Regions from separate parts of the Lysinibacillus sp. A1 genome, predicted to be linked through region 2. Evidence: riboswitches for the same ligand, from Rfam matches in the RefSeq annotation. Region 2 holds a riboswitch; each other region holds the start of a gene.
The links. A riboswitch is a leader RNA that binds a small molecule or an ion and turns the genes downstream of it on or off. The one in region 2 is predicted to bind S-adenosylmethionine.
Positions count from the first base shown of each region.

Region 1: linked by a shared signal. The riboswitch ahead of PI85_RS07765 (Na+/H+ antiporter NhaC family protein) and the one ahead of PI85_RS18550 (YezD family protein) in region 2 are both predicted to bind S-adenosylmethionine.
Region 3: linked by a shared signal. The riboswitch ahead of PI85_RS14705 (MetQ/NlpA family ABC transporter substrate-binding protein) and the one ahead of PI85_RS18550 (YezD family protein) in region 2 are both predicted to bind S-adenosylmethionine.
Region 4: linked by a shared signal. The riboswitch ahead of PI85_RS14165 (methionine ABC transporter ATP-binding protein) and the one ahead of PI85_RS18550 (YezD family protein) in region 2 are both predicted to bind S-adenosylmethionine.

Region 1 is NZ_JSZM01000011.1:12,852-17,199, reverse strand. It holds gene PI85_RS07780 (bifunctional 2-polyprenyl-6-hydroxyphenol methylase/3-demethylubiquinol 3-O-methyltransferase UbiG) at 1-482, opposite strand, end outside; gene PI85_RS24410 (hypothetical protein) at 704-874, shown strand; gene PI85_RS07775 (hypothetical protein) at 908-1,408, shown strand; gene PI85_RS07770 (DUF3953 domain-containing protein) at 1,446-1,679, shown strand; SAM riboswitch class I at 1,799-1,902, shown strand; gene PI85_RS07765 (Na+/H+ antiporter NhaC family protein) at 2,007-3,287, shown strand; gene PI85_RS07760 (VanZ family protein) at 3,717-4,348, opposite strand, start outside.
Region 2 is NZ_JSZM01000025.1:15,401-19,748, forward strand. It holds gene PI85_RS18535 (phosphopantothenoylcysteine decarboxylase) at 1-143, shown strand, start outside; gene PI85_RS18540 (TetR/AcrR family transcriptional regulator) at 246-848, shown strand; gene PI85_RS18545 (DUF418 domain-containing protein) at 832-1,926, shown strand; SAM riboswitch class I at 2,097-2,191, shown strand; gene PI85_RS18550 (YezD family protein) at 2,261-2,416, shown strand; gene PI85_RS18555 (flavin reductase family protein) at 2,501-2,986, opposite strand; gene PI85_RS18560 (VOC family protein) at 3,145-3,930, shown strand; gene PI85_RS18565 (cold-shock protein) at 4,034-4,234, opposite strand.
Region 3 is NZ_JSZM01000017.1:18,864-23,211, forward strand. It holds gene PI85_RS14695 (methionine ABC transporter permease) at 1-178, opposite strand, end outside; gene PI85_RS14700 (methionine ABC transporter ATP-binding protein) at 171-1,196, opposite strand; gene PI85_RS14705 (MetQ/NlpA family ABC transporter substrate-binding protein) at 1,291-2,121, opposite strand; SAM riboswitch class I at 2,211-2,316, opposite strand; gene PI85_RS14710 (PPC domain-containing DNA-binding protein) at 2,439-2,942, shown strand; gene PI85_RS14715 (pyridoxal phosphate-dependent aminotransferase) at 2,990-4,153, opposite strand; gene PI85_RS14725 (carbon-nitrogen family hydrolase) at 4,250-4,348, shown strand, end outside.
Region 4 is NZ_JSZM01000015.1:146,029-150,376, forward strand. It holds gene PI85_RS14140 (acyl-CoA dehydrogenase family protein) at 1-402, shown strand, start outside; gene PI85_RS14145 (arsenate reductase family protein) at 585-941, shown strand; gene gcvH (glycine cleavage system protein GcvH) at 1,023-1,403, shown strand; gene PI85_RS14155 (TOPRIM domain-containing protein) at 1,495-1,836, shown strand; gene PI85_RS14160 (thioredoxin family protein) at 1,852-2,163, shown strand; SAM riboswitch class I at 2,220-2,323, shown strand; gene PI85_RS14165 (methionine ABC transporter ATP-binding protein) at 2,407-3,435, shown strand; gene PI85_RS14170 (methionine ABC transporter permease) at 3,425-4,093, shown strand; gene PI85_RS14175 (MetQ/NlpA family ABC transporter substrate-binding protein) at 4,160-4,348, shown strand, end outside.

The DNA of each region.
Region 1 (4,348 bases), on a different contig from region 2:
TGTTCATCATTGTACCAATCCTGTTCATGGCGGGATGTGAAAATAGGGTGCTCCACTGAAAAAACGAAAGATCCGCCAGGTTTTAAATAGGTATAAACCTTTTTGCATAGTGCTTCAAAGTTTTGTAAATAGTGAATAGCTAAGGAACTTAATACAACATCAAATTGAGAAGCGGAAAACTGAATGTCCTCAATCGGTATTTTCAAATAGGAAATAAAAGGATCATCCGTTTTTTCCTGAGCTTTTTCCAGCATTTTTTCAGATATATCTACACCAATCACTGATTTTGCCTGTTGTGCGCGCGCATATCGACAATGCCACCCGAAGCCACATCCTAAATCAAGCACGTGTTTATTTTTCAAATCAGGTAAAAGTGTTTTTAATACATGCCACTCTCCTGCAGCGTCCAGCCCTTGAACAGAACGTGGCATTTTTTCGTAAGCAGAAAAGAATTGCATATCATCATATTTATTTTGCTTCATCGTTTAAACATCTCCTATAGATTAAAATAGCCTCCTACATACGCTTGGTTACCTAGGAGGCTAGCTATCTTCTTCTAACCATGGTTTTCACCCCTATAATTGCTTTTCAAAACCATTCAAGAATACATAAAAAGTAAAGTACAAAAAGAGTAATCCTGAAATAAACGAAACTATTTGCATAAGCTTTTTCCCCATTATTTTACCACCGATGCTATTTAAATATGAAAGGATTAGCCCCCAAAAAGATTAAAACGGTAATAAATCCGAAGAAGAAGGGAAGTAAGCTTTCAATAGCTCAATGTCCAGTTGTACCTACTATACTTCCACCAACCGTTGCGAACCAAACAATTGCAGTCAGTGCAGAAACTACTAGCCAAACACCAATCGGTTGATGTCTAGTGGTGGATTTTCTGAGTGAACTAAATTTGACAGATGGTTGTTTTAATGGGTATTATTGGATTTTTAAAGTTATAAATATCAATATTGAAATGGTGATAGCTTTAAAGGTCACTATGGAGGATAAAAAGAAAATGAATCAATCAAAAAAATTAATCGGTCTTATAGTCATTGTGTTTTTTTGTGCATTTGTTAGTTTTACCCTGTATAGATGGGTTCGTTTCGGAATAATTGATGGGGGTTCTATAATAATTAGCTTTATTTCCTTATCCTTTTTATTCAATTGGCTGAATTCGGGTAACCATAACGGTATTAAAGAAGATAAAGATGAACTAGATAAACATATTGAAGCACACAGTGCCAAGATTGGCTATTATGCTTTAATGATCGTAGCTTGTTTAATTTTATTTGTATCAGAGGGTGTATCCAATTTAAATGACATGAAAAATTATCCCTTGATTTTAGTTGTGGGGCTTGCATTTGTCATCGCACCCATCATAGAATTTTTTTATTCAAAAAAGGTTAGATAACTGTAAGTATTCGTTCAAGCAAAAAGGGGGAATCGTTTTGTTAAAAACAGTACAAATTATTTTATCAATAATAGGCATCACGCTTTCCATTTACGGATTTATGACACATGATTATCGGCTAAACTTTTTAATGATCCTTTTTCTAGGTTTATTTATGTTAACATTAGGAATTAATGAATTTCGGAGAGAGAGAAAATTATATGGTTGGTTTTTAGTCGGGGCATTTATATTTTCGGTCTATGTGTCCATTCAAAGCTTCATATTCGTATAAAAAGTTGAATTTCGCACTTGATGATAGTGCTGTAATTTTTTCACAATTAAAAACATGTTGCAATTATGGATGTTTTATTTTAGTATTTTAATATTGTGTCAAAAATATAATATTTTTTCTTCTTATCAAGAGAGATGGAGGGACTGGCCCGATGAAATCTCGGCAGCGGAACTATTAAGTTACTGTGCCAAATCCAGCAAGCAATGTTCTTGATAGATAAGAGGAGCGTTTTAACTATAAGGCCTCTTCTTGTTATTTCAAGATGAGGTCTTTTTTATGGTGAAAAAATAAAAAATATGGCTGATTTTTAATTTTTGGAGGTAGACAATGAAGAAAGAGAATCCATGGGCGCTAATCCCATTTGTTATTTTTATGATTTTATTTATTGGTTCAGGGATTATAATGGGTGATTTTTATGCCTTTCCTGTCATTGTAGCCATCAGCATTTCGGGTGCTGTAGCTCTAGCCATGAATCGAAAAGAATCATTTTCCCGAAAGGTTGATATTTTTTGCCAAGGTGCTGGAAATTTAAATGTCATGCTGATGGTTATTATTTTTCTATTAGCAGGGGCATTTTCAGAGGTAGCGAAGGGGATGGGGGCTGTAGATTCCACTGTTAACTTTGCTTTATCGGTTATACCGCAAAACCTGCTTGTCGTAGGCCTATTCATCATTGCCTGCTTCATCTCTCTATCCATGGGCACATCAGTGGGGACGATTGTTGCGCTGGCGCCAATTGGAGTTGGGATAAGCGATCTTACGGAGCTACCTATTGCTTTAGTGATGGCAGCGGTTGTAGGCGGTTCGATGTTTGGTGATAATTTATCTTTTATTTCAGATACTACTATTACCGCCGTTCGTTCACAAGGCGCGCAAATGAAGGATAAATTTAAGGTCAATTTTTGGATTGTATTGCCGGCAGCTTTTCTTACAAGTATTATTTTAGGGTTTATGACATCCGGGGGGACAGCCCAAGTAGAGCATCTAAGCTATAATTGGATAAAAATTATTCCTTATGTTTTAGTTATTATTTTAGCGTTATCTGGAATGAATGTTTTCCTCGTTCTTGCATTAGGGATTGTTCTCGCCGGTGCTGTTGGCTTAGCAGATGGAAGCTATCACATAATGAGCCTTATACAAAAGATTGGTGAAGGAATGGAAGGGATGTATGAAATCGCCTTTCTGGCTATATTAATAGCTGGAATGGTGGAGGTTATTAAATTTAATGGGGGAATTGACTTTTTACTCCGTCTTGTAACGAGCAGGATTAAATCGCAGAAGGGTGCTGAATTTGGTATAGCTGGTCTTGTGGGTCTAACTAATTTATCTACGGCCAATAATACAATTGCTATTCTAATTGCGGGGCCGCTTGCCAAAAATATTGCTGACCAGTATGAGATTGAGCCGAGAAAGTCCGCAAGTATTTTAGATATTTTCTCCTGTACAGTCCAAGGTCTTCTCCCATACGGAGCCCAATTCCTTGTAGCCGCAAGTGTAGCCAAAATTTCGCCAGTGAGTATCTTGCCGTACTCTTTCTACCCAATTCTTATTGGTATTTGTGGTATGATAGCGATATTCATTGGGTATCCGAAAAAAAAGAAAGCCTAAACTTTACATTCAGACAGTAGACAAAAGCCATCGAGTAGTTTGATATGCTCCCTATTAGGTAGACAGATTAAAAAATAAAATCTGTTTATCTAAGGGGAGCATTTTTTGTGGTGCAGTTAATATCTACCCCTAATTGGAACGAAGGGCGGGAAGCAGTTGGACCCCGCTCATGAAAAGCGCCCACCCATAGTGGAAATCAACGGCTTTACTTTATTTTAAAGTTAATAAATTTCAATAAGAACCAAACAATAAACGCTAATGGTATTAGGTAAAAAAATAATAGTAGAAAAATAGGGGAGCAGTCTACTTTTTTAGGGGGTAGGGGGATAGTTCATTCAAAAAGGGGAGCCCCTTACAGTCGAAAATAAAAGAGCCCAGTTGCTCTATTAATGGGAGTCTGGGCTTTGCTTAAGTATTTTGAACGAGCTGTTACTTTCTTGCCTGAATTAAAGTAAACCAATCGTTGTCGTTGAACTTGCCAGAAACATTGTATATGGGCTGATAGAAGCCTTTTGTATCATACATATACGATAGCTCAATCGATTCAATTTCAATTTGGTCTCCTTTTTTTATAATTAGGTCTTCCTCCTGTACGAGTGCGTTATACTTTATTTGAGGGAAATCGCCATCCTTTATTCGTTCATATATTTCTGCAGGAGACAGTATGTTTACCTCTCGAATAAATTGATTTTCATGAAGACTGTAGGTTAACGAATAAATGTGACCATCCGGTTTCAGGCCAAGACTGACATCTCCAGTCCAGTAATCTTTAGTTACATCAGGACGGTCTGGTAAGGTCCATTCAAATTCACCATTCTCCTGTACAGTAAATTCTGCATCTTGAGGTAGTATAGAAAGTTCATCCATCAATGACTTCGCCTTTTCTTCTTGCTCTACAGCTGAAGTTTGCTCCGGTGTATAATTATTCTCGGTTAACCACCATTGTCCCTCTGAATTATTGGTAACCAATGTATACGCGATCCCATTTCGATCTTCCACTAGCGTTTCGTCATTGTCCTTGGCATCAGATGCATTCATCTCTGATAATCCTAGTTTCTGTT
Region 2 (4,348 bases):
AATTGATGGTAGCCAATAGCTCTCAATCTTTATATGACGGGGACGAGCCCCATTGGATTGTACCTGCTGATGGACAGCCTATGAAAGTAATGGGCAAGCAAAAAACAGCCGAAGCTTTAATGATATATTTACAACATCTATAAATATGAACTGTGTAGAGAAATATTTCTACACAGTTTTTTCTTGTTTAAAAGAGGTGTATCATTTAATATTTACTTAACGGTAGGTAAAAAAGGAGAATGATGATGGGGAATAAGGAACAAACTTTTCAAAAGATTATAGAAGTCGCTTATGTGATGTTTGCAGAAAAAGGGTTTGAAAAAACAAGTTTAGCCATGATTGCTGCAGAGGTCGGTATATCGAAACCAGCCATTTATTATTATTTTCAATCAAAGGATCAATTAATCACTTACTTATTTGATGAACTGTATAAAGTAATTCAACAGGATGTCGCAGTGGATTATAAAGAACTTTCTCGCGTTAATTTCAAGGAAAAATTACTAGAGTTGGGCTATAAGTCTATTGAGGCGCAGGGCAAGGATCCTTATTTTAATAAAATATTTAACCAATATATACTATTAGCAGCTCGCGATGAAAGCTATAAGAAACAATTAGTAGAGCTAGAAACCAGCTTTTTAACAAGCTTTGTTGAGGTTCTACAATATGGCGTGCGGTTAGGGGTTCTAGAGGATACTCCCAATATAGAAGCAAAGGCACAGATGCTAGCCTTGGTCTATGATAATATCGGTAATTTCATGTTAACAGGTAACCAATTGAACTACAGAGCTATTTGGAAGGAGGCTGTGCATAGCGTTATCCAAGGAGGCGGAGATGGCAAAAAGAGTTGATGATCGGCGCATTGAAGGCCTTGATTTTGCAAGAGCTCTCGCCATGTTTGGTATGTTCATTGTCAATTTTGGAGTCATAACGGGTTCTACAAAGAATGGTTCAACATGGTTGGTGGCCTTACAAAATCTATTTGAGGGGCGTGCCTCGGCCGTATTTGTCATGCTAGCAGGAATAGGAACAGCTTTAATGACTCGTCAGGCTAGAGAGACTAAGGACCCAATACTTCTTCGCAAGAATCGACTTACTTTGTGGAAGAGGTCGCTTTTGTTATTCGTGATAGGGATAGTCCTATATACGGTCGGTTGGACAGGAGATATCTTACATTATTATGGCGTGTATATGTTTGTTGCCGCATGTTTGATTGCCCAATCCAAGAAAATGATGATGTTCATAATCGGTGTCATCCTCATCCTTTCACAATGGCTCCAAATTCAATTTAATTACCTTGCTGGGTGGCACCCAACATATGTATTACTTGAGTATCTTGATTTTTGGACACCGGCAGGATTTATAAGAAATTTGTTGTTTAATGGCTATCACCCACTATTTCCCTGGATTTGTTTCTTACTAATTGGCATGGTAATCGGCTCATTAGATTTAACTAATCGCTCATTACGAAAAATCTTATGGGTGATGGGCTTATTGCTAGTCATAATGACGGAGACTTTTTCAACGCTATTTATTAAGATGACAACGATCCATTTCTTAGATGTAGAGAGTGCATTATATTTATTTGATACGGGACCGATTCCACCGAATATGATGTATGTACTATCTAATTCGGCGTCGGCAATTGTCCTTATCGTGGGCTCCATCTATCTTGTTGAGACATGTAAAAATAAAGTAATTGAAGCTTTGATCTTTACGGGACAATTGTCTTTAACGCATTATGTCGGCCATGTTTTTATTGGGATTGGAATATTAATTGTTTGCCAAAAGTTGGAGAATCAGACGCTTGCTTTTTCCATGCTATATGCCTGCTGTTACTTTGTAGGATGTGTGCTTGTTTCTGTCTGGTGGAGAGCTAAACATCGTCGAGGTCCCCTTGAATTCTTGATGAGGAAATGGAGTTCGTAATAAATTAATGGATTGCCATCTATTTTTCGTTGATTAGGCATAAAATACTTTAGATATAGATAGTTTTCTAATCTAAAATAATCATTACAAAGTATTCAGCTAGGTTTTCTAATATTTTGTATTGACAATCTTATAACAGAATTATAGAATTATTTTCAAGAAACGCAGTACTCTTATCAAGATAGGTGGAGGGACTTGACCCAATGAAGCCTCGGCAACCGAAACATAGGTGCCAATTCCAACAGATGTATCTGAGAGATAGGAGGGGCTATCAATCAGTTTGATGCATTGGCCTCTTTTGTACAACAAGGACGAAAAAGAAGGGGTGTATCGTATGGCTCAGTCGGCAAAGGTAGAAGATAAGAAATTAGAGGCTATTGCAAAGGCCATTCAAAATCTTGAATTTGGTGAAGTGCATATTACGATTCAGGATGGTGTGATTGTTCAAATTAATAGGCTTGAAAAGCAGAGATTTCCTCAGAAGAAATAAAGGATCATTTCAGTTGAACGATGTGGAAAGGCCACCAATAAGCATGGTTTCCGTTGCTTACAAGTGGCCCTTTTTTTATGGCAATTAGCTATAGAAGCTTTTTGGAATCTGACCGATATGACGGCGATGATAGAGAAGCGGCTCCTTTTGAGAGTTTGTAATATCTAGCACTTGCCCAATAAAAATAGTATGATCACCTGCATCTATTTGCTGAAAGGATTTACATTGTAAAATAGCTGCTGTATCATGTAAAATCGGTAGTCCTAAAGAAGAAGTGGACCATTTTGCTTGAGCAAAGCGATCTGGGATTTTACTTGCAAATAATGTACATAATTGCTCTTGATCACTTGCTAAAATATTGACAGCGAATTTTTCCGCACTCATAAAGTAAGGATGAAGCTGAGATTTTTTATCAAGTGACCATAAAATAAGTAGTGGGTCAATGGAAACAGATGCAAAAGAATTGACGGTTAAGCCAATTGGATTCGTTTCATGACATGCTGTAACAACTGTTACACCTGTAGGATAGTTACCTAATGCCAATTTAAAAGCAGCAACATGATCTGTCATTCAAATCACCTCTTTATAGTTAGTAATAAATTAGTTAACGGAGTTAGTAGGTAAATTGCACTTTTTTTCATACCATATTGTAACTCCTTTTCTTAAGTAAATATTAAATCAATTACACATCCAGGTAAAGCTAATGGGGGAAAGAAAGGGGAATTGCCATGACTTTATATTTTGATCATCTGGTACATCAAGTAGAATCACCGGAAAATATAAAGGTTTTCTTCAATAAACGAAATGTCCATACAGTGAACGGTGGTCAACACACAATGTGGGGGACTTACAATACACTAAGTTATTTTGGCTTAAGCTATATTGAACAAATCGCTATTTATGATCGTGATTTATTTGAGCAAGCAGCCCTGTACCCATATTCCCTACATTATACGTTTAAACGTGATCATGAGCGCCAAGGATTTTCACGAATTGCCTTACGCACCAAAAATATTGAAGACGAGGGTCAACGATTGCGTGCATTGGGCTATGAAGTATATGGTCCCGATGCTTGTAGCCGCACAAGACCGGACGGCACGATAATCGAATGGAAGCTATTGCATTTTGGCAGACCCGGCCTTTCAGTGGATTTTCCATTCTTAATTGAATGGGCAGATGGAGATGAGGAGCGTTTGTCTCAATTAAAGGCTAGTGGCGCGATTGATGAAAAACAAGCCATTACAATGGAATCCATTCAGTTTTTTGTCAAGGATGTGATGGAAACGGTGCAGCTTTGGCAGAAGGTATTGCAACTACCCGAGTTTGAGCAGCATGAGCAGTTTATGTCTCTACAGCTACCGAATATGCGCTTGGATTTTTATGAGGAAGCCTCAGCATCTAGCATGACGCTCGGTCATTTAAAAGAAGGGCCAATCGGTGTTACATTGAAGGATCCACACCGAACAAAGGAAACATTAGTGTGTCCAGGTGCTTTTTATTGGATTAATAGATAAATTAAAAATCCACTTCAATCGTTGAAGTGGATTTTTATGTGCAAACATGCAAAAAGTGGATTGAGCCATTTTCAAATACTTCATCCACTTACTATATCCTATCTTATAATTTTACAACATTTGATGCTTGCGGGCCGCGATTGCCTTCCACAACATCAAATGAAACCTTTTGACCTTCTTCAAGTGTACGGAAGCCTTCCTCCTGGATGCCCGTAAAATGTACAAATACATCTTCTCCATCATCACATTCAATAAAGCCATAACCCTTTTCATTATTGAACCACTTTACGATCCCATGTTGCATAAGCATTCGCCTCCAATGCGCTTGAAAGTAAAATAAAGTTAAAGAAGTCGTGCTATCAATGAGAAAATGTGAAAAAATTGCATTTTCTCTTAGAACATACATGAATTGAACAAA
Region 3 (4,348 bases), on a different contig from region 2:
TAAAAAATTGATAGAAAAATTTATTTTCGAAGGATTGACCAGGTCGTGTTAAAACTATTAAAAGCCCTAAAGGTATACCAATTAGAATGGAAAAGAATAATGAAATTCCGACCATTTGAAATGTTTCGATAATTGCTTTGCCAATAACCTCTGACCAATCATTAAAGAAATTACTCATGGATCTCTCCTCCTAACTCTTCCACAGTAACGCCATTCTCTGCAAAATAGGTTAGCGCCTTTTGAACAATGTTGGGCTCTCCGTTTAAATGCACCACAATATTACCAACAATGCCGTTTTTTAATTCAATAATATTGGCTGTTAAAATGTTTGGTTGTACATCATATACTTTGGTGACTTCAGCCAATAATGGCTTACCAGTACTTTCTCCAAGAAATGTTAAACGAATGACGCTACCAGAAACATTTAACTGCTCAATAAGAGAAGGAGTTAAGTTACGTTGTGAAATGGTACTTAAGAACTTTCTTGTAGTAGGGTGTTGTGGTTTTGCAAAGAGCTCGATAGCCGTACCAAATTCAACTACTTTCCCTGCTTCTAGAACAGATACCTCATCACAAATTTTCTGAATGACATTCATTTCATGTGTAATCAGTAGGATTGTAATTCCTAATTCACGATTAATTTTTAACAATAGTTCAAGAATAGCCTCTGTAGTCTCAGGATCAAGCGCACTTGTTGCTTCATCACTAAGTAAAATTTCTGGCTCTTGCGCTAGAGCGCGTGCAATAGCGACACGTTGCTTTTGTCCACCTGAAAGCTGATTAGGGTAGCTATCTAGCTTTTCTGTTAAACCTACAATTTCCGCATATTTAGCCACACGATTTTTGACTTCTGTTTCGTTATAACCAAGTAGCTTTAAAGGAACTGCAATATTGTTATAAACTGTCGCTGTCTTTAAGAGATTAAAATGTTGAAAAATCATACCAATCTTTTGTCGTGTTTGACGTAAGTCATGAAGTGAAAGGGTAGTAATATCCACATTGTCTATCAAGACTTTGCCTGCTGAAGGACGCTCTAGTAAATTAACACAACGAATCAGCGTACTTTTACCGGCACCACTATACCCAATTACACCATGAATTTGCCCTTTTTTTACATGAAGATTGATTCCATCCACAGCTTTAATACTGCCTTTTTTTGTCTTATATTCTTTTGAAATATTTTGTAATTGAATCATCAGATTGATTGCTCCTTTCTTAACTTCTAAAAAGCAAGAATCTGCACGGTTTCCATAGTGGAAATATGGCAGATTCTTTAGCTTATCACACGTATTACCAGCTAGGGATTACAGAACCTTTGAATTCCTCTTCAATGAATTGGCGCACTTCATCAGATTGATAAGCCTCAATGAACTTTTTAATCGTTGGGTCGTTTTCATTTTCTGCACGAACGACAATGTAGTTCACATATGGAGAGTCAGTAGATTCTAAAAGAATAGAGTCCTCTTGCGGATTAATGCCAGCTTCCAGCGCAAAGTTAGTATTAATAGCAGCTACATCTACTTCACTAAGCTGCTTAGGAATTTGTGCAGCTTCTAATTCTATGAATTTTAAATTCTTTTTGTTTTCTTCCACGTCACGAACAGATGCTGTTAAGTCCGCTCCATCTTTTAATTTAATATAGCCTGCCTCTTGTAAAACAAAGAGAGCACGGGCTCCATTTGTTGGGTCATTCGGTAAGCCAAATGTTGCGCCTTCAGGAACGTCATCCAATGATTTATATTTTTCAGAGTAAATACCCATTGGATTTAAAATTGTTTTGCCAACCGGTACTAAATCTGTATCGTGATCTTTATTAAATGTATCGAGGAAAGGTTTATGCTGATAGCTGTTTGCGTCAAGATCTCCTTCTGCTAAGGATGTGTTTGGTAAAACATAATCAGAAAATGATTTTAGTTCTACTTCTAGACCTTTTTCCTTTGCAACTTTAGCAGCTACCTCTGCAATTTGCTCATGAGGTCCTGAAGTGACACCCACAACAATTTTATTTTCATCGATAGCTTCGCCTTTTCCTTTGCTATCTTCTTTAGAGCCACAGCCCGCTAGTGCTGCTACTAATGTAAGACTTGCTAAACCTACTAAAAATTTATTTTTCTTCTTCATGAAAACTACCTCCAAAAATTGTTTTATCGGTTTTTGAAAATAAAAAAAACTCTCTTACAAATTAAGAGAGGCTCATGAAAAAAAGTCCTCTCTTATCTATCAAACGAATTTCGTTTGCAGGATTTAGCACCTTCCTTCGTAAAAGGAGGTTGCCGAGCTTCATAGGGCCAGTCCCTCAGCTACTCTTGATAAGAGATTCATATTATATTTTTGTATTTCCGATAGAACTAATATAATTTATAGGGTATAGTAAGTCAATAAATATTTTTAAAATTTTTTATATTGTTATAATATTTTGTCGCGAAGGAGGGAGAAGATTGTCCGTAAGAGTTAATTATGGCATAGGTTCATTTGGTAAGGTGATTAGTGCTCGTCTTCTCATGGGGACAGACATCATTGAAGGAATTGAGGCACTTTGTGAAGAGAATAAAATTGATTCAGCAACCATTATTAGTTGTATTGGTAGTTTTCAAAAAAGTAGCTTTGTTTATTTAGTACCTGATGAAACTTCTCACATTAAAGTTCAATTTAGTGATGTGGTCGAGAAGGAGGGGCCACTCGAGTTTATCCAAGGTTCAGGAGTTGTTTGTAAGCGTGATGCACAATATGAAACGCATTTCCATGGTTCCATGAGTGATCAATGGGGAGTGGTTTCAGGCGGTCATTTTATAAAGGGTGGAAATATCGTCATAACAGCAGATATAGTGCTGGCAGAAGTTCAAGGCATTCAGCATATCCGTCAGTTGGATGATGAAACAGGTCACGTACAATTTTATCCATTAGAACAGGAGTTAGATCTTCCAAGGAAAATTGAAAAATAGTAAGTCCTGTAGCTAGTGAAAGCTACAGGACTCCATTTTGTTCCATGTTAAAATAATTTTAATTGCTCAATTCTATGCATGGCTTCTCGTAAACGTTCCTCGCTTACAAGTAAGCCAATACGCACATAGCCTTCTCCATATTGACCAAAGCCATTTCCTGCGGCTACCGCAATATCAGCTTTGTCGAGCAAAATATTGGCAAATTGTTCGCTAGTGAAACCTAATGGGACAGGGAGCCAGGCAAAGAAGGAGCCCCTTGGTGCCGTTACTTGCCAGCCAATTCTATGAGCTTCTTCGATTAGAACATTTCGACGACGCTCATAGGTAGCTCTTAGCTCATCTGCACATTCCTGCGAAGAGGTCAGTGCAATAGCTGCTGCGTGTTGAATAGCAGGGAATTGACTACAAAATAAATGATCTTGAATAAGATTAATCGCGGCAATCAAATCAGCATTACCTACAGCAAAGCCTATGCGCCAACCTGCCATATTATAAGTCTTTGATAATGTGTACATTTCGATTCCAACTTCTTTTGCACCATTTGCCTGTAAGAAACTAATAGGTTTATTGCCATCAAATCCAATTGCACCATAAGCAAAATCATGTGATACGATAATATTATGCTCCTTAGCAAAACGAATGGTTTCTTCAAAAAATTCAAGTGTAGCGGTACCACCCGTAGGATTATTTGGGTAATTTAAGTAAAGTAACTTGGCTTTTTCTTTAACTTCTTTAGGTAGGGCCTCATAATCAGGTAAGAAATTATTCTCAGCAAATAGTGGCATCACTTCAAAATTAACATCACCTAATACAACACCAGATAAGTAGTCTGGATAGCCCGGGTCGGGTAATAGCATCGTATCGCCTGGATTTAACACAGCCAAAGGTAGCTCAACAAGACCAATTTTTGTGCCACCAAGAATCGCTACTTCAGTATCAGGATCAATCTCCACATCATATTCTCGTTTATAAAAGTCGGCAGCCGCTTGACGTAATTCGGTGATACCACGAAAAGGCGAATATTTGTGGTTTTGAGGATTTTCAGCTGCTTCCTGCAATGCTTGAATGATATGAGTGGGCGTAGGTTGGTCGGGATTTCCTTGCCCGAGATTAATCACATCACGACCTTCTTCCAAGGCATTGTTTACTTTTTGGACAAGCGCCGCAAAAAATTGAGTGGGTAATTGCTGTAGTTTTTTAGAGAATTCCATGCATGATCACCTTTTTCAGAATATAATAATTATTATTGAAGAATATGAAGCAAATAGTAGTACTTTTTTTGTTAATTGTCTAGAGGAGGAATGAATATGAAAATCGGTTGTATTCAGTTAAACGTTGGCTTCGGCAAAGTAGAAGAAAATTTTACACGGGCAGAGGACAAGATTCGTGAAGCCGCAAAACTGGGG
Region 4 (4,348 bases), on a different contig from region 2:
AAAAATGCCAAGAAGATTGCTGTATTAGCGGCAGGCTTAGCAGCACAACGCTTTGGTGCGAAGTTAGATCAAGAGCAAGAAGTTTTAGTAAATATTGCTAATATCGCTAATCAATTATTTGCAATGGAATCAGCTGTATTACGTACAGAAAAAGCGGTTGCACGTGATGGCGTTGAAAAAGCACATCAAAAATTGCTATACACTCAAATTTTCTGCCAAGAAGCATTTGCTGAAATCGAAAAAGAAGCAAAAGATACAATTCTTGCATCCGCAGATGGTGATGCAGCACGTATGACTTTATCTGCATTACGTAAATTAACACGTAACAATCCATACAACCTAATTACGAAGAAACGTGAAGCATCTGTGAAATTAATTGAAGCAGAAAAATATATCGTTTAATCGTATGAAAAACGCTAGCTATCCGTAAATGGGTAGCTAGTTTTTTTGTTCCAGATAAATTCGGGAAAGTAACGGATAAAAATACAGAACCAATGGATAGACTTACGAAAATGAGCGAAGTTCCACCATTCTAAATGATTATGATGGTATACTACAGAAAAAGACAGCAGAGGAGCATTTTTATGACGATTCAATTTTTCCATTATCCAAAATGTACAACATGTAAAAAAGCACAAAAGTGGTTAAATGATCATGACGTTTCCTATGAAGAGGTACATATCGTAGAGCACCCACCAACAAAGGATGAAATAACAGCTTTATGGCAAGCAAGTGAACTACCTTTGAAGAAGTTTTTTAATACTTCTGGTATGAAGTATCGTGACCTTGGTTTGAAGGACAAGCTAGCTGATATGACTGAGGAAGAACAGCTTGAGCTACTTGCTACGGATGGTATGTTAATAAAACGTCCCATCGTAACAGATGGAAAAAAAGTAACTTTAGGGTTTAAAGAATCCGATTTTGAGCAAGCTTGGTTATAACCGTTTTTATCCTTGTTTTTATAGGAGAAGTATGGCACACTGAAAGTGAATATATTACATAATTATGGAGGGGTTTTTTGCATGAGCACACCGAAAGACTTACGTTACTCTGAAGAGCATGAATGGGTAAAAGTAGAAGATGGAAAAGTACGTATTGGTATTACGCACTTCGCACAATCTGAATTAGGAGATATCGTTTTCGTTGAACTTCCACAAGTTGGCGATGAAATCAAAACAGATGATCCATTCGGTAGCGTAGAATCAGTAAAAACTGTTTCTGAATTATATGCACCAATCTCAGGTACTGTAGTGGAAGTAAATGCAGATTTAGAAGATAGCCCAGAATTCGTAAATGAATCACCATATGAAAAAGCATGGATGATCGTCGTAGAGCCTGCTGATGCATCAGAAGTTGATAAACTTATGACAGCAGAACAATACGAAGAGATGACTGCAGAATAAGACAAGCCATAATCAAAAAACGTCGGAAACCACCGGCGTTTTTTATTATATAATAATGTATAAGTGGGTATGTCTAAATGGAGGTGGCGTAATGTTCGATGGGAAATGCTTGATAGTAGAAGGACGCTCAGATAAGCTACAAATTGAGCCAATTTTGAACGAGAATGTTACAATACTATGTACGAATGGAACAATTGGAGTGCATCAATTAGAAGAGCTACTCGATCCTTATGAGGGCTGTGAGCTATTCACTTTTTTTGATGCCGATACTTCAGGCGATAAGTTACGTGCATTAATGGACAGACATTATCCTGAAGCAGAGCATTTACGTACAATGCCAACCTATAAGGAAGTAGAAACGACACCACGAAAAGTGTTAGCGACAATTTTACTGCGTGCACATTTTTCAATCCATAATGAATATATTTTGTAAGGTTGCGTGAGATGAATGAAAGAATGGTCAAAAGAGCAGTGGGAAACGACATTACAGTCGGGAGAAAAAGCTGCGTTTTATTTATATACACCGATGTGTGGTACTTGTGCAGTGGCATCGAAAATGATGTCAATTGTAGAACAACTATTACCTCACTTAAAATTAGGGAAAGCAAATATTAATTTTTTGGAGCAAATTGCTATTGAACATCAAATTGAAAGCGTTCCTTGTTTACTTGTTTGTGATGGCGGCAAAGTGACAGAAAAGATTTATGCTTTTCAATCCGTACCATTTTTGTACGAATTGTTAAAAAAATCAATTGACTGAACTTTATTAGCGTGGTAAAGTAACAAATATATTACTAAAACATTAAATATATCGAACTCTTATGAAGAGCGGCGGAGGGAAGTGCCCTATGAAGCCCGGCAACCATCACATAGTGAAAAGGTGCCAAATCACCCAAAGATTTTTCTTTGAAAGATGAGAGAACGGTTCAACGTATAATACGTGACCCCTTCTACTTGTCTATAAGTAGAGGGGTTTTTTTATATAAGAAAAGGAGTATTCGCTATGATACAGCTTCAAAATATAACGAAGAAATACAAAACAGCAAATGGCGAATTAACGGCAGTCAAAGATGTTAACCTTACTATTAATAAGGGTGAAATTTTTGGCATTATCGGCTATAGTGGCGCTGGTAAAAGTACGATGATTCGTTTACTTAATGGTTTAGAGAAACCAACAGCAGGAACAGTAACGGTGAACAATCAAGAATTTTCTTCGATTAAGGGTCAAAAACTTAGAGCAGCTAGACAAAAGGTTAGTATGATTTTTCAACATTTTAACCTACTTTGGTCACGAACAGTTGCAGAAAATATTGCCTTCCCATTAGAAATTGCAGGTGTATCAAAAGCTCAACGGGAGGCGCGGGTGAAGGAATTGATAGCACTTGTTGGCTTAGAAGGGCGCGATCAAGCATATCCATCGCAACTGTCTGGTGGACAAAAGCAACGTGTAGGGATTGCACGTGCATTAGCAAATAACCCAGAGGTTTTACTATGTGATGAGGCAACATCTGCACTAGACCCTGAAACAACAGATGCCATTCTTGATTTACTGGTAGATATTAATGAACGTTTAGGGTTAACGATTGTCCTCATTACGCATGAAATGCATGTCATTCGCAAGATTTGTCATCGTGTAGCCGTGATGGAGGCAGGCGAAATTGTAGAGCGTGGGGAAGTATTGCAGGTTTTCCAGGCACCTCAGGCGGCCATTACTAAGAAATTTGTAGCCCAAATTACAAATACAAAGGAAACACAAGATACAGTAGAACAAATCAAAGCAAATTACCCAACGGGACAACTGGTCAAACTGATTTTTGTTGGTGAAAAAACCGAACAGCCTGTTATTTCACATCTTGTAAAGCAATTCGATGTGGAAGTAAGCATTGTACACGGGAATATTTCACAAACGAAAAATGGAGCATATGGTACGCTCATCGTGCAAATTGATGGGTCGAAAGCAAATGTGACTGAAGCCCTAAGCTATTTAAATACAGTGGAAGTACAAACGGAGGTGATTGCAGATGCTAACTAATCTCTTTCCGAATGTAGACTGGGATAGCATGTGGCAGGCTACGTATGAAACATTATATATGACAGCCATTTCTACAGTTATTACATTTATTCTAGGGTTAGCCATTGGGATCGTCCTATTTTTAACAAGTCCCAATCAGTTATGGGCTAATAAAATTGTTAGCTTTTTAACAGGGTCACTCGTTAACATTTTCCGCTCTATCCCATTTATCGTGTTAATTATTTTATTAATTCCATTCACTAAGTTTTTACTAGGTACAATCCGTGGAGCTAATGCTGCTTTACCTGCTTTATTTATCGGTGCGGCTCCATTCTATGCACGTATGGTATTAATTGCGTTACGTGAGATTGATAAAGGTGTCATTGAAGCAGCTCGTTCAATGGGGGCAAAAACCTCCACAATTATCTGGAAAGTTCTAATCCCTGAATCATTACCAGCATTAATTTCTGGTATTACGGTTACGGCTGTAGCACTTGTTGGTTATACAGCAATGGCAGGGATAATCGGTGCAGGAGGTCTTGGAAACTTAGCCTTCCTAGACGGGTTCCAACGAAATCGCCAAGATGTGACATTAATGGCAACTATTTTGATCTTAGTAGTAGTCTTTATTATCCAATGGATTGGTGATTTCATTACAGAAAAAATTGATAAACGTTAATAAAACTGAGGTTATTCCGGTTCTTGCCGCTAACATATTTTCATCAAAATAAAGGGAGTGTCATAAATGAAAAAGTTATTAACAGGATTATTTTTATCAATACTTGTACTAGCTTTAGCAGCTTGCGGTACTGATAAAAAAGAGGATGCAAATTCAGCATCTGGTGATAAAACAGATAGTAAAGAAAACGTTACATTAAAAGTGGGAGCTTCTAATACACCACATGCCGTAATTTTGGATAAAGCAAAACCGATC